DNA from 2 places in the Rahnella contaminans genome. Region 2 is predicted to be linked to the other one. Evidence: predicted binding sites of a transcription regulator. Region 2 holds the regulator's gene; the other holds the start of a gene.

Region 1 (7,334 bases), on a different contig from region 2:
ACCGGCGGTACGCTGCGTAACGCCATTCCCCGCGAAGCCATCGCCACACTGGCGATTGCAGCCGATAAAGCAGACGCACTGAAAGCCGCTGCACAGGAATTCCTGGCAACGATTCAGTTCGAGCTGTCTGCGGTTGAGAAGAAAATCGCTTTTGTCGTGGAAGCAGCAGAAAGTACTGCGAAAGCGCTGAGCAAAGACAGCCAGGGCAAATTCATTGCGTTGCTGAACGCGACGCCAAACGGCGTGATCCGCATGAGCGATGACGTCAAAGGCGTGGTAGAAACCTCCCTGAACGTCGGCGTTGTCACCATGAAAGATGACGAAGTCGCGATCAACAGCCTGATCCGTTCCCTTATCGACAGCGGCAAAGAATACGTCGTTAGCATGCTGAAGTCGCTGAGCGAACTGGCAGGCGCGAAAAGTCTGGCAAAAGGCAGCTATCCTGGCTGGAAACCTGAACCAAGCTCTCCGGTGATGACGCTGGTGCGTGAAACCTACGAAACGCTGTTCAGCAAAACCCCGAATATCATGGTGATCCACGCCGGTCTGGAATGCGGTCTGTTCAAAAAACCGTACCCGGACATGGACATGGTTTCCATCGGGCCAACCATCACCGGGCCACACTCGCCGGACGAGCAGGTTGAAATCGCCAGCGTTGAGTTGTACTGGAAACTGCTGACAGCTCTGCTGAAAGCGATTCCTGAACGCGGTTAATACTCGTTCAATCCCCTGAATCATTCGGGCTGTATCAAGGCGGCAATTGAGTAAATACCCGGGAGCATACACAAGTAGGTGACCGGAATTTGCGAAGGCAGCCAACGCAGAGACAGTTTGAAGGATGACGGGGATTACTCCCAGGGAAGAAGAAGTTGCCGCTCAATCTGCGGATCCTGCAACGTGACATGCAACCCCACCAGCCTGACTCCCCGCCCGCCGCGCCGCTGTTCCCACGCTTCACGCGCGACTTTCAGTAAATCTTCTTTATTGAGCACCGGCCAGACATGTTCCTGCGTCGTCTGCTGGAAATCATGGAATTTGAGTTTCACGCCCTGACGCGCGATGCGTAAATTCGGGCTGACACGGCTCAGGCGCGTTTGTAATTCAGGATATAAGCGTTCGATCAGCGCCACGCACTCTTCCCAGCTGTGGATATCTTCCGCCAGCGTGCGTTCCACGCCGACAGATTTCCGCAGCCGCTCGGCTGAAATCTCACGGTCGTCGATGCCCTGACAGCGCTCCCACAGCACGCGGCCAAACTTCCCGAAACGCTTGAGCAATTTCGCTAAATCATAGCGCTGCACATCGCCACAGGTGATCAGCCCCTGCTCCTGCAATCGCTGGGCGGTGACTCTGCCAACGCCGGGGATTTTACTCAGCGGCAGATCCAGTAAAAAAGCTTCGACCTTGTCTGGCGTAATCACAAACTGGCCGTTGGGTTTATTCAGGTCTGAGGCAATTTTTGCCAGAAATTTGATTGGCGCAATGCCCGCTGAGGCCGTCAGATTAATTTCCTCAAAAATGGCCTGACGGATTTCAGCGGCGATCAGCGTCGCGGAGCCATTGCATTGGGTCGATTCTGAAACATCCAGATAAGCTTCGTCGAGTGACAGCGGCTCGATTAATGGCGTATAACGCGCGAAGATTTCACGAATATGGTTGGACGCTTCTTTATACGCTTCCATTCTGCCGGGAATCACTTTCAGGTGCGGGCAAAGTTTGAGCGCCATTCCGGTCGGCATCGCGCTGTGTACGCCGAATTTGCGTGCCGGATAATTGGCGGTGCTGATGACGCCACGCCGGTCACGGCTGCCACCGATGGCGATAGGAATGTCGCGCAGGGAAGGATCATCGCGCATCTCGACGGCCGCGAAAAAGCAGTCCATATCCACATGAATGATTTTGCGCATAGCCCTCCCCCAATGACTGTATAAGTATACAGTTGAATCAGGAGATTTCAAACACAGAAAATGACGGTTAATTTGGCTTAATTAATCACCATTAATGGCATCAGAAAGTATTTACATTTCCTGAAGCGAGAATTCAATATTTGGTGATTGCTAAAAAATTAATCAGTATTAATATGGCAACGTTTCAGACAGGCAGTACATAAGAAGAAAATCAGTGGCGGTCTTACAGGCAGTTCATCTGTAGACAAAATAATCAAAATTATTATCGAGCAGGACTTAGAATGATCAGAATCGCGCTGTTTCTTGCGATGCTCCTCAGTTTGCCTTTATTTACAGCAAATTACGCCGTGGCCAGCGATGCTGTCCCGGTTAACGCGGCACTTAAAAAACAATTGTTAGGTGCTCCCGTTTATATCCAGATTTTCAAACAAGAACGTAAACTCGAATTGTATGCTCAGCTCGACGGCGAATATCGTCTGATCGGCAGTTACGGCATCTGCGATTTTTCTGGCGGTTTAGGAAATAAACGTCGTGAAGGTGATTTTAAAAGCCCGGAAGGTTTCTACAACGTGGATATTCACCACCTGAAACCAGACAGCCGCTTTTATCGCGCCATCAACATCGGTTTCCCCAACGCCTATGACATCTCGCAAGGTTATTCAGGTAAGTATCTGATGATCCACGGCAACTGCAAATCTATTGGTTGCTACGCGATGACTGACGGTTATATGGATGAAATCTTCACCTACGTGCAGGCGGCCTTCCAGTTCGGCCAGCGCAACGTGCAGATCAGCATTTATCCGTTCAAAATGACCGATGCCAACATGCAGTCGCACAAAAACTCAAGCTACATCACGTTCTGGCGTCAGCTACAACCGGGCTTTGCGTACTTTGAGAAGCACCATCAGCCACCGAACGTTGTGGTGACTAATGGGAAATATGAAGTGCTGCAACCGTTGTCAAACATCCCGCTGCCTTCACAGCTGGCGTTCGCCCCGGTGAAATAATGCGAATTCACCTGGAGCAATTTTGTTCCAGGTTTCGTTTGCCGTCAGCGGTTGCGTGGCAATCACGGTGACGACATCATCCGGTGTCGTCTGCTGCTGAAAATCAATTTCCACATCCTGATCCAACAACGTTGCCTTTCCGAAAGGCGCCCGCCGCGTGATCCAGTGCAGATTGGTCGAACAATAGGCCATCACAAAATGCCCGTCCGACAACAGCATATTAAACACGCCCTTTTGCCGTAACTCATCTGCCAGCGACGCAATATACCGGAACACCGGCGGCCAGCTGGCCGGACGACGCGGATAACGCTGCGTAAGTTTATGCAGCAACCAGCAAAATGCGTATTCACTGTCGGTTTGCCCGACCGGACGCAACGTACCGGTATCCAGCTGACGATAACCGCGAAGCTGGCCGTTGTGCGCGTAAGTCCAGTTATGGCCCCACAGTTCGCGGGTAAACGGATGGGTATTCTCCAGCGCCACTTCGCCACGGTTAGCCTGACGAATATGGGAAATCACCGCGCAGGATTTGATCGGATAATCCTGAACAAGGCGGGCAATAGGCGAATTAAAACTCGGCATCGGATCTTTAAAAGTACGACAGCCATTCCCCTCGTAGAAGGTAATGCCCCAGCCGTCTTTATGCGGGCCTGTCCCGCCACCGCGCTGCACTAATCCACTGAAACTGAAGCAAATATCAGTTGGAACGTTAGCGCTCATCCCGAGCAATTCGCACATCTTCCGCCTCCTTTACAGCAAAGGCATTACGCCTTCGCCATCTCTTTTTCGATTAATAAGATCAGGATATGAATCACTTTAATGTGGATTTCCTGCACGCGGTCAGCGAAGCCAAAGTGTGGCACGCGAATTTCCACGTCAGCAGAACCGTCCATTTTACCGCCGTCTTTTCCGGTCAGGGTAATAACTTTCATACCTTTGGCGCGCGCGGCTTCAATCGCTTTGATCACGTTACCGGAATTGCCGGATGTGGAGATGCCCAACAGCACATCGCCTTTCTGACCCACGGCTTCCAGATAACGGGAGAAGATATATTCGTAACCGAAATCGTTGCCCACGCAGGAGATGTGGCTGACGTCAGAAATCGCAATCGCCGGGTAGCCCGGACGGTTTTCACGGTAGCGGCCGGTCAGTTCTTCTGCAAAGTGCATGGCGTCACAGTGTGAACCGCCGTTACCGCAGGAAATCACTTTCCCGCCCGCCTTGAATGAATCGGCCAGCAGCACTGCTGCACGTTGAATAGACTCAATATTTGCCGGATCGCCGATGAATTTATTCAGCGTAGCAGCAGCTTCGTTCAGTTCAGTACGGATAATATCCTGGTACATAGCAGCCTCTTTTATGTCCATTTGCAGCCAGCTGTAGCTGGCCGATAGCAATAAAACTTTCCGCTGAGCAGTTTAACGGAAAGCCGAAACAGCGAGAAGCCAAGAAGCGGTAATGATTCTTATAGTTTCCGTTTTTGACGCTTCGTGCGGCCGGTTTGTGAGCTGTGTTGTAATTAGTATGTAAACACATTGATAAAGAAATGAGCATGAACTAAAACCATTGTATCCCTACAACAGGTCAGACCTCCTACTACTCAGGAGCTTTACTATGATGGTTCTTAGCATTGTTGCATTTGTCGTGATCCTTGGTGCGTTGTTCTATCACAAGGTCAATCTTGCCTTTAGCAGCCTGATTTTACTGGCATTTACCGCTGCCATGGGCGCCATTCATCTTTGGACGTTGTGGCTGTTACTGCCACTGGCGATTATTCTGCTGCCGTTCAATGTGCCCGCACTGCGCCGCGCATTGTTCTCCGCGCCAGCACTTCGCACCTTCCGTAAAGTGATGCCCGCCATGTCGCGTACCGAAAAAGAAGCGATTGAAGCCGGTACGACCTGGTGGGAAGGCGATCTGTTCGGCGGTAAGCCGGACTGGAGAAAATTGCAGGATTACCCTGAACAACACCTGACCGAAGAAGAGCAGCGCTTTATCGACGGCCCGGTTGAAGAAGCCTGTCGCATGGCGAACGACTTTGAGATCACGCACGAACTGGCTGATTTGCCGCCGGAGTTGTGGGCGTATCTGAAAGAGCACCGCTTCTTCGCGATGATCATTAAGAAAGAGTACGGCGGTCTGGAATTCTCCGCTTACGCTCAGGCCCGCGTGTTACAGAAACTGGCGGGTGTATCCGGAATTCTGGCGATCACCGTCGGCGTGCCGAACTCCCTCGGTCCGGGCGAATTGCTGCAACATTACGGCACCGAAGAACAGAAAGACCACTATCTGCCTCGTCTGGCTCAAGGTCTGGAAATCCCTTGTTTCGCCCTGACCAGCCCGGAAGCCGGGTCTGATGCCGGCGCAATTCCGGATTTCGGTATCGTCTGTAAAGGCCAGTGGCAGGGCAAAGAAGTGCTCGGTATGCGCCTGACCTGGAACAAGCGTTACATCACGCTGGCACCTATCGCCACCGTGCTCGGTCTGGCGTTTAAACTGAAAGACCCCGACCATCTGCTCGGCAGTGAAACGGATCTGGGTATTACCTGTGCGCTGATCCCTACGGACACCCAGGGCGTGGAAATTGGCCACCGCCACTTCCCGCTGAACGTGCCATTCCAGAACGGTCCGACCCGCGGTAACGATATTTTCGTTCCGATCGATTACATCATCGGCGGCCCGAAAATGGCCGGTCAGGGCTGGCGTATGCTGGTGGAATGTCTGTCCGTGGGCCGCGGCATTACCCTGCCGTCTAACTCCACCGGCAGCCTGAAATCACTTGCGATGGCGACCGGCGCTTACGCGTACATTCGCCGTCAGTTCAAACTGCCTATCGGTAAAATGGAAGGCATCGAAGAACCGCTGGCGCGTATTGCCGGTAACGCTTATGTGATGGACGCCGCTGCAACACTCATCACCAACGGCATTATGCTCGGTGAAAAACCGGCAGTGCTGTCGGCGATTGTGAAATATCACTGTACCCACCGTGGTCAGCGCGCTGTCATGGACGCGATGGATATCACCGGCGGTAAAGGCATCATGCTCGGTAAAAGCAACTTCGTGGCCCGTACCTATCAGGGCGCGCCGATTGCGATTACCGTGGAAGGCGCCAACATTCTGACCCGCAGCATGATCATCTTCGGTCAGGGCGCTATCCGTTGCCATCCTTACGTTCTGCGTGAAATGGCGGCGGCTGAGAAAAATGATCTGGACGATTTCGACCGTGCGCTGTTCGGGCATATCGGCCACGTCGGCAGCAACAAAGTGCGCAGCTTCTGGCTCGGTCTGACCAACGGCCGCACCAGCGATACGCCGGTTAACGATAAAACCGCGCGTTATTACCAGCACATTAACCGTCTGAGCGCTAACCTCGCGCTGCTGGCTGACGTGTCCATGGGCGTGCTGGGCGGCAGCCTGAAACGTCGCGAACGTATTTCCGCCCGGCTCGGCGATATCCTCAGCCAGATGTATCTGGCGACGGCGACCCTGAAACGCTTTGATGAAGAAGGTTGCAACGAGGCTGATTTACCGTTGGTTCACTGGGGCGTGCAGGATTGTCTGCATCAGGCCGAAGTGGCTATCGACGACCTGCTGCGTAACTTCCCGAATGCGTTTGTGGCGGGCGTGATGCGCCTGGTGATTTTCCCGCTGGGCCGTTCACACGCGGCACCGTCAGATCGTCTTGATCATGAACTGGCGCGTATTCTTCAGGTGCCTTCTGCGACCCGCAGCCGCATTGGTCGCGGTCAGTATCTGACGCCAAGCGAGCACAACCCGGTCGGGCTGCTGGAAGAAGCGTTACTGGATATTCTGGCCGCCGAACCGGTGCATAAACGCCTGTGCGACGCGATGGGTAAAAAACTGCCGTTCACTCGTCTGGATATTCTGGCGCAAAAAGGTCTGGATGCCTGTCACCTGAGCGCCGATGATGCGCGCATTCTCAGCCGTGCGGAAGAAAGCCGCCTGCGTTCTATTAACGTCGATGATTTTGAGCCACACGAACTGGCCGCGAAAAAGCAGGACGTGGAGGAAGAAAGCGCAAAAAAGGATGACGCCAAACCGCGCCATACCGAAGCCGCTTAATTCTTAAAATTTACGGTTAAAAAAAGCCTGAGTGTTTACGCACTCAGGCTTTTTCTTTTCTGGATAACGGGTAATCAGAAGTAATACTTGAATCTTACACGCCCGCCATAGCGCTGATCGCTGTCATTATCGTTACTGTAATGTTTATCCGCTTCCAGCATCGACACGTACGCGCCCAGATAGACATTGAAGTTATTCATGTCCATCACGTTCGGGATGAGATAGCTGGCGTGGATCGTATGAATATCGTAGCTCCCCGGCTCGCTGAACCAGTCATCACCGGCGTTTTCGTTATTCATTGGCCGTAAACCGTTGGCATTAAACTCTTCAATGCGGT
Region 2 (7,334 bases):
CGGCACCAGCGGAAAACATGCAGACTGCGCCGCGGGTGTTTCGTCACTGAGCATGGCCGGGCGCAGCAGCGGAAAATCCCCGCCGGAGCGTCTTGCGCTAAGCTGTAAAATCGTGCCGCCCGAAGACGACACAGTCAGCGCAAGGTGGCGGTTTTCCAGAGAACAGAGCGGCATGATTTTCTCCGGTTAACAGTCAGGCAGTTGCGAGAAGAGATGCGCTTTCGCACAGGACGGATCCAGCGCAAAAATCTGTTGCAGCACATCATCGGAACCGTCGTCGTTCACCCCGCGTAGCGCCAGCGCTTTCACCAGCAAACAGTGGATGCGATGGTCTTTCTGACGGTCGCCGGTCAGCACCACCAAATCCGGCAATGACACAGCAAAGAAGTCGTCGGTGACCGGCTGTGTTTCCGCACTGGCGGCCCATTCCAGCATCTGCGTGAAGACCTGACGACTCCGGGCCGGATCGTTAAGTTTGCGCAGCGCCATTCCCTGATAGAACAGATAATCGACCGGCTGATCGTTGTAATAGCGCCGCTCGCCCATGCCTTTATCACCGGCCGCCGCGCGCTCAAACCACGCCTGCGCCTGCTTATGCTGCTGTAGTTTTTGCGCGCAGACGCCCAGCCAGAAACAGATGTCATTGTCGGTCTGCCCGACCAGCCGCCCTTCGCTGAGGTTATGCGGATATTCCAGCGCCGACAGCAGCAAAGCCTGCGCTGCAACTGCGTTTCCGGCATTCAGCGCTTCAAAGGCCAGCAGCTGTTTATTTATCAGATATTGTCCGGTGATCCGCCCTTCGCCACCTTCCCACGGATGGAACTGCCGGTCGGCCAGAAGCGCTTTCGCGGGCTGTAACTGACCGCTGAGGTTATACAGGCCGAGCAATTCGGCGGTCAGATCGTCACGTTGTGTCGCCACCGGCAGTAACTTCTCCAGCCGCGCGAGACGGATTTGCGGCGGGACACCGGCCAGCCGGTTCAGCAAATCAGATTCAAATAACAAACGCGCATCCTGCGGCTGTAACCGACAGGCTTCTTCAAGACAGCGGCGCGCTTCGGCGGCATCGTGCTGGTGGTTCCACGCATAAATTCCCAGCCCGCGCCATGCATCGGCGAAGTCTGGTTCAAGCGTCAGACAGCGCTGCCAGCAGGTCACGGCGGCAGAGGTATTGCCTTTGCTGTAATGGAAAGAGGCCAGAAGATGCAGGGCAAAGGCGTCATCGGGGAATGCACCCAGCAGGCGAACTTCCGCCAGCCATTGCGGGAAACGAACCCTGTCCGGGAAAACGCGCCGCGCCGCCTGACACAAGGCTTCGCGCCCTTCGTCCTCAAGGCTCGCACGTAAATACAGCGGCAGTGTTTCCTGACTGTCGAGCACACGCAGGGCTTCCCGCGCCAGCAAATCCTGCCCGCACTCCTTAAGTTGGATGGCGATATTCATGGCATTTTCACCACGACGCCCGGTAACACGGTGCAGCTCAGTCGCAGCGCCGGTGTCCGGCGCAAGGTGATAGCGTAAAAAATGCAGAAGGTAGTGAAGCGGATATTGCTGCAAATGTGTGTCGATAAACGGACGCGCATCCTGCCCGCTGAGGCACAGCAACAAAGCTTTCAGGCCAATCAGCCCGTAATGATTAGCCTGCGTCGCCAGCCCCTGCTCACAGAAATTCAGCGCCTGCGTGAACTGCTGGCGGCGGGTCGCAATCTGCGCCAGCCCGAAGTACCCGCCCGGTTTGGCGTTACCGCTCCATATAGCACGGTAATAACCGTCAAACGCGGCATCAAAATCGTCGGTTTGTGCCAGCGCACTGGCGCGGATCAGGCTCGCCAGGCCGCATTGCGGATTCTTATTCAGCCGGTGCGCACGGCTCAGTGCGGCATCCGCCAGAGTGACAGCCTGAGAAAAATTCGCCCGGTTGTATTCCAGCGTCGCCAGCGCCAGATTGCAGCGATAATTCAGCGGATCGAGCGCCACGCCGCGCCGGTAGTAGTTCTCTGCGCCCTGACTGGCGTGGTTATACTGCTCAAGATGCTGGCCGATAAACCAGGCTTCATCGGCAGAAGTAACCTCCGCCGCAGGCAACGGCGCGGTTGCCGGCGAGGGCAGCGGCATTTCTTCGGCCTGATGCTCCTGATAGGTCAGCAATTCAGCACCCTGTTTATCCAGCAAACGTAACCGCAGGCGCGCCGGAAATTCGCCGCGCAGCTCGCCCTGAATCACTTCGCCCGGTTGCAGGTTTATCGCGTCTTCGAACACAAGTTCGCTGTCCTTCTCACCGGCGATTTCCAGTCGTGCGGCCTGCAACGGACTGACGGCGTACACGCCCCACTTGAGTGTATCTCCGTGACGTTCAAGCTTAACTACTGCCTGCTCAGAAGCATTCTGCACCGTACCTAACCCGCTGTAAGGCAGGAAGTTTTGCACAAAACATTTCTCTTCATATGCATCCAGCCAGGTGAAGTCCGGCTGATTATCGGTGAAGACGCCGGTCATCAGTTCGATGTACGGCCCGTTGTTGTCAGTGAGATTTCTGTCCCACGCACGGCCAAAATCGCAGTTCCCCCACGTCCACTGTTTTTTGCCCGGCGAAACATGATGGTCGGCGATGTGCAGTAATCCGCCCTGCTGATCGTGGTCATACGCGCCGACAAAGTCGTAGTCAGATTTATCCGCCATGTATGAAGTCGGCACCGGGATGTTTTTGTAGCGCGAGATATCGGTGCCTGCCGAGTAATCCACTTTATAGTAAGTGCCGGTGGCTATCGGGAATGACGAGACGTCGCGTTTGCCGTGATCGAAAACCGCGGTGACGTCCGGCGGGAATACGCTCTGATGACCGTCGCCGCCGGTGACCGCGGGGTTCGCCCACCACAGGAAATGGCGCGGCGTTGGATTGCCGTTGTAAATTTTCGCGCTGATTTCCAGCAACGCTTTGTCCGGATACACCGTGAAACCGGTCATCACCTGCAAACCGCGCATCGGCTCAACCTCGCCCATCCAGACCGTTTTCGCGCCGTTTTCCTGCTCGGCAATCGTGAAGTCTATAGGCATAAAAGTGGTCGGGCGGTGATGTTGCGGCCAGTTAAATTCAATGCCGCCGGAAATCCACGGCCCGAGCAAGCCGACCAGTGCCGGTTTCACGACTTCGTTGTAATAGACAAAATCACGCTGTTTTACTTTGTCCCAGGCGCGATGTACACGCCCGCCAAGCTCGGGTAACAACATGATTTTGATATAATCATTTTCCAGATACAGCGCCTGATAGGTTTTCATGACTTTCTCACCGGTCAGCGTATCGGTCACGCCGTACGGATAGACCGCGCCGGACGAGCCCTGATACACCCGGTGCGCCAGAAACATCGGGTGCGTGTCCTGTTTCCCTGTTAACCAGGTCGGTAAATCCACCGCTTCCTGCCAGACTTTTACTGTTCCGCTCATGATTTGTCCTCAATACGTCATACCGAAATATCAATTTCGAGAGTCTACGCAACGTACAAAAGACGCGGATCCGCTACGGTCACGCAATTCAGTAAACGGGGTTTAGTAAATGCCGATGGAAGGATTGAACAATCTGCGGGTACGTCAGTTTAATAAGCAGGTGCTGATGACGTTGCTTTACCGGGAGAAAAATACCAGTAAATCAACGCTGTCGCGGCTTTCACATCTGTCGATCCCGGCTATCAGCAAGATCCTTGATGATCTGCAAAACGACGGACTGATCACCCATAATCCGGTGAATTTGCATTCCCGCGGGCTTGGCGGAGGAAGTTATCAGGTCGCCACGGATGACAGCACGATCTTGTGCATGAACATCACGCCTTATCGCATCGAGAGCATTCTGGTGAACCGGCTGATTTTGCCGCTGAGCGGCTACCAGCTGACGGATATTGCGGTCAAAACGCCGGAAGCGATGCTGGCGCAGATCGAAGCCTGTTTTCATCAGTATCGGAAGAAATTCCCCGGCCTTAAAATCCGGCTGGCACTGGCGATCCACGGGCAGGTGAATCCGACTACTGGCGTGTCTCAGCGCATGCCGCAGGCACCGTGGACCGGCGAAATCGAGATTAAATATTTGCTCGAAGAGAAGTTGCAAACCGAAATCCTGATGGATAACGACTGCATCATGCTGGCGCTGGCCGAGAAGTGGCAGCACGCGAACGACCAGCATGATTTTTGCGTGATCAACGTCGATTACGGCATCGGATCTTCTTTCGTGATCAATCAGCAGATTTATCGCGGCAGCCTTTTTGGCAGCGGGCAACTCGGGCACACGATTGTCGATCCGCAGGGCAGCCGCTGCGCCTGTGGTCGCTACGGTTGCCTGGAAACGCTGGCTTCGCTGTCGGCGCTGAAGAAAAAAGCCCGGCAGCTTATCGTGGCAGAGAATCCTTTGCAGCCACCACGCACACCGGGCACGCAGGAGCTGATTGACCGGTTTCATCAGGGCGACGCGGCACTTTGCGCGCAGGTGATGGAGGGTGCGCGGGCGCTGGGACTGAGCCTGTATAATTTCCTCAATATTTTGAACATTAACCGTATTTATCTGTACGGTCGCAGTTGCGGATTCGGCGACGTCTGGCTGAACGCCGTCCGCGCACAGAGCGGGCTGAACCCGTTTGACAGAACCGATCATGTCAAAACGCAGGCGACACACATTGCGCCCGGCACGCTAAGCCGCGAGCAGCAAATTATGGGTATTGGTTACCTGTATGTGGAAAAAGCGCTGGAAGGTATGGCGGGCTGAGCGGCGCATAATTCGTCGATCTGGCTGAAGCATGATAAAATTAAGAATGGCTGCATGATGTGGCCTATTTATCCCAATCTGCGCTCAGAGAATGTTGCTATGACCCTGAATAATCCGGAAAAATTACTTTCACAAGCTGAAGAACTTTGCCAGCAGCGCAATGTTCGTCTTACACCGCAGCGGCTGGAAGTTTTGCGACTGATGGCGCAACAACCCGGTGCGATCAGCGCCTATGACTTGCTGGATCTGCTGCGCGTCAGCGAACCACAGGCCAAACCGCCAACGGTTTACCGGGCGCTGGATTTTCTGCTGGAACAAGGGTTTATTCATCGGGTTGAATCGGCTAACAGCTATGTGCTTTGCCATCATTTCGAAGAGCCGAGCCACACTTCAGCGCTGTTTATCTGTGACCGCTGCGGGCTGGTCACGGAAAAAACCACAGACGGCATTGAAGAACGTCTGGCGAAACTGGCGCTTGAATCTGGTTTTGAGTTGCGTCATTCGGTCGTTGAAGCACATGGCTTATGTGCCGAATGCAAAGTTGTTGAAACCTGCGACAGCCACGATCATTGCGAACACGACCACAGTATTGTGGTAAAAAAACGCTGAGAAATCAGGTGTTTTTGATGGAATTTCAAAAGGCGTAAAGCGGAAGGGTTTTAACGCAGCTGAACGGATAATTTAAGGTGTAGAAGGAAGATGTTGAAGGTTGGGTACATCCTTGTACCCGTATCCTGAAAGTGTTCCGGGTAGGAGCAGCAATAACTCAGGATACGTCACTGATACGCGAGGGGGAGTCGCGTGTTACCAGTGATATTTGTTTTTCGATTCCCAATCCTTGAGCTCTTTCTCGGCCTGATCCTTCTGATAGCCATATCGCTCCTGAATCTTACCTACCAGCTGATCACGTTTACCTTCAACGACTGTCAGGTCGTCATCAGTCAGCTTACCCCACTGTTCTTTCACTTTCCCTTTGAACTGCTTCCAGTTACCGTCGGCTTGGTCCTTATTCATGATAAATATCTCCTGTTACCTTGGGTTGTGGAGCTGCACGTTTGCTGGCAGCCCGTCCTTAACACTTCAAAGCTTAGTAGAGAATGCGGATTCGTCTTCCCAAAACAGGGATAAAAACCACTATTAGGATTAATCCAAAGCAGGATATAACGTGGAATTGGAATCTGTCTGACTGAAAAAGGCCGGTAATTCAGAGCACAGAGAGTGCAAATCCGGTATTTGCTCTAAACAGGTAACACAGCGGATAACACGTGAGAAAAAGGATTTTATCGGGAAAGTTTATTAGCAGCTTCAAACAATATCGCCCCAAAACGGGGCGATGAGATACTGATATTTACAGGCGCGTCAGAGGCGGCCAATGCACCTGCAACGTAGAACTTAAGCGCAGATTAGATCCAGTCGCCGTTGCGGATAACGCCAACCGCCAGACCTTCAATGCTGAAATTCTGTTCACGCAAATCAACCACAATCGGCTGGAATTCGCTGTTTTCAGGCAACAGCTGAACAACACTGCCCTGTTTCTTCAGGCGTTTGACCGTGACTTCATCATCAATACGCGCAACGACAACCTGCCCGTTACGGACGTCCTGCGTTTTGTGTACTGCCAGCAGGTCACCATCCAGAATACCGATATCACGCATCGACATCCCGCTGACGCGCAGCAGGAAATCCGCACTCGGTTTAAACATGGCCGGATCGACCTGGTAATGTCCTTCGATGTGCTGCTGAGCCAGCAGCGGTTCACCGGCGGCAACGCGGCCAATCAGCGGTAAACCTTCTTCTTCTTCCATCAGCAGACGAATACCGCGCGAAGCACCGGAAACGATCTCGATAACGCCTTTACGCGCCAGCGCTTTCAGGTGTTCTTCCGCCGCGTTCGGGGAACGGAACCCCAGACGGGATGCAATCTCTGCGCGGGTCGGTGGCATACCGGTGGTGGAGATATGATCGCGAATAAGGTCGTAGACCTCTTGTTGTCTGGTCGTTAAAGCTTTCATTCCGCCCCCTGGTTGTTTATACAGTCTTGCTGTGAGTATATACAGCTAAACGGGCAATGAAAACCTAAGATTGAATAAAAACAGGGCATAACGATAATTCCTGGAATACAGGTTCCAGATCAGAACCATCGCGGCCAAAAGATGCTGACCCAGACAAAAATCGCCAATATGATGGTCAGAAGTACGGCGGCGGAGCCAATATCTTTCGCACGTCCAGACAGGACGTGAAACTCAGGCCCGATGCGGTCAATCGCGGATTCAATGGCGCTGTTAAGCAGTTCAGTCACACACACCAGCACGACGGAGCCAATCAGCAGGATACGTTCTATACTGCTGACATCCAGCCAGAAAGATAACAAAATTAGCGGGATAGCGACGCTGGCTTCCTGGCGAAAAGCCGCTTCATTTTGCCATGCGGCTTTCAATCCTTTCCAGGAATATCCGGCTGCTTTATAAATTCGGGTAAATCCGGTGACTTGGTTCGCCATTTCGGGTACTGATCCTTAGAGTGTTTGCAGCATTTTAGCTGTTATATGGTATCGCATCACCACAGATCTCATCTGAGCTTTCTGGTA

The links. Region 2 encodes LexA, which represses DNA repair genes until DNA is damaged. Its sites were predicted from a motif close to TNCTGTATGTACATACAGNA; they were not measured.
Region 1: the regulator LexA is predicted to act here: its motif matches at 1,922-1,941, upstream of dinB (DNA polymerase IV).

What each region holds. Positions count from the first base shown of each region.
Region 1 is NZ_JAADJS010000001.1:1,999,999-2,007,332, forward strand. Features, by position in the region: gene pepD (beta-Ala-His dipeptidase) at 1-714, shown strand, start outside; gene dinB (DNA polymerase IV) at 849-1,907, opposite strand; gene dpaA (peptidoglycan meso-diaminopimelic acid protein amidase) at 2,189-2,914, shown strand; gene GW579_RS08885 (class II glutamine amidotransferase) at 2,885-3,652, opposite strand; gene lpcA (D-sedoheptulose 7-phosphate isomerase) at 3,679-4,260, opposite strand; gene fadE (acyl-CoA dehydrogenase FadE) at 4,529-6,997, shown strand; partial or broken gene GW579_RS08900 (carbohydrate porin) at 7,072-7,334, opposite strand, start outside.
Region 2 is NZ_JAADJS010000005.1:32,978-40,311, reverse strand. Features, by position in the region: gene GW579_RS19395 (aldose 1-epimerase) at 1-174, opposite strand, end outside; gene GW579_RS19390 (DUF5107 domain-containing protein) at 187-3,441, opposite strand; gene GW579_RS19385 (ROK family transcriptional regulator) at 3,551-4,747, shown strand; gene zur (zinc uptake transcriptional repressor Zur) at 4,847-5,356, shown strand; gene GW579_RS19375 (CsbD family protein) at 5,552-5,761, opposite strand; gene lexA (transcriptional repressor LexA) at 6,151-6,759, opposite strand; gene GW579_RS19365 (diacylglycerol kinase) at 6,879-7,247, opposite strand.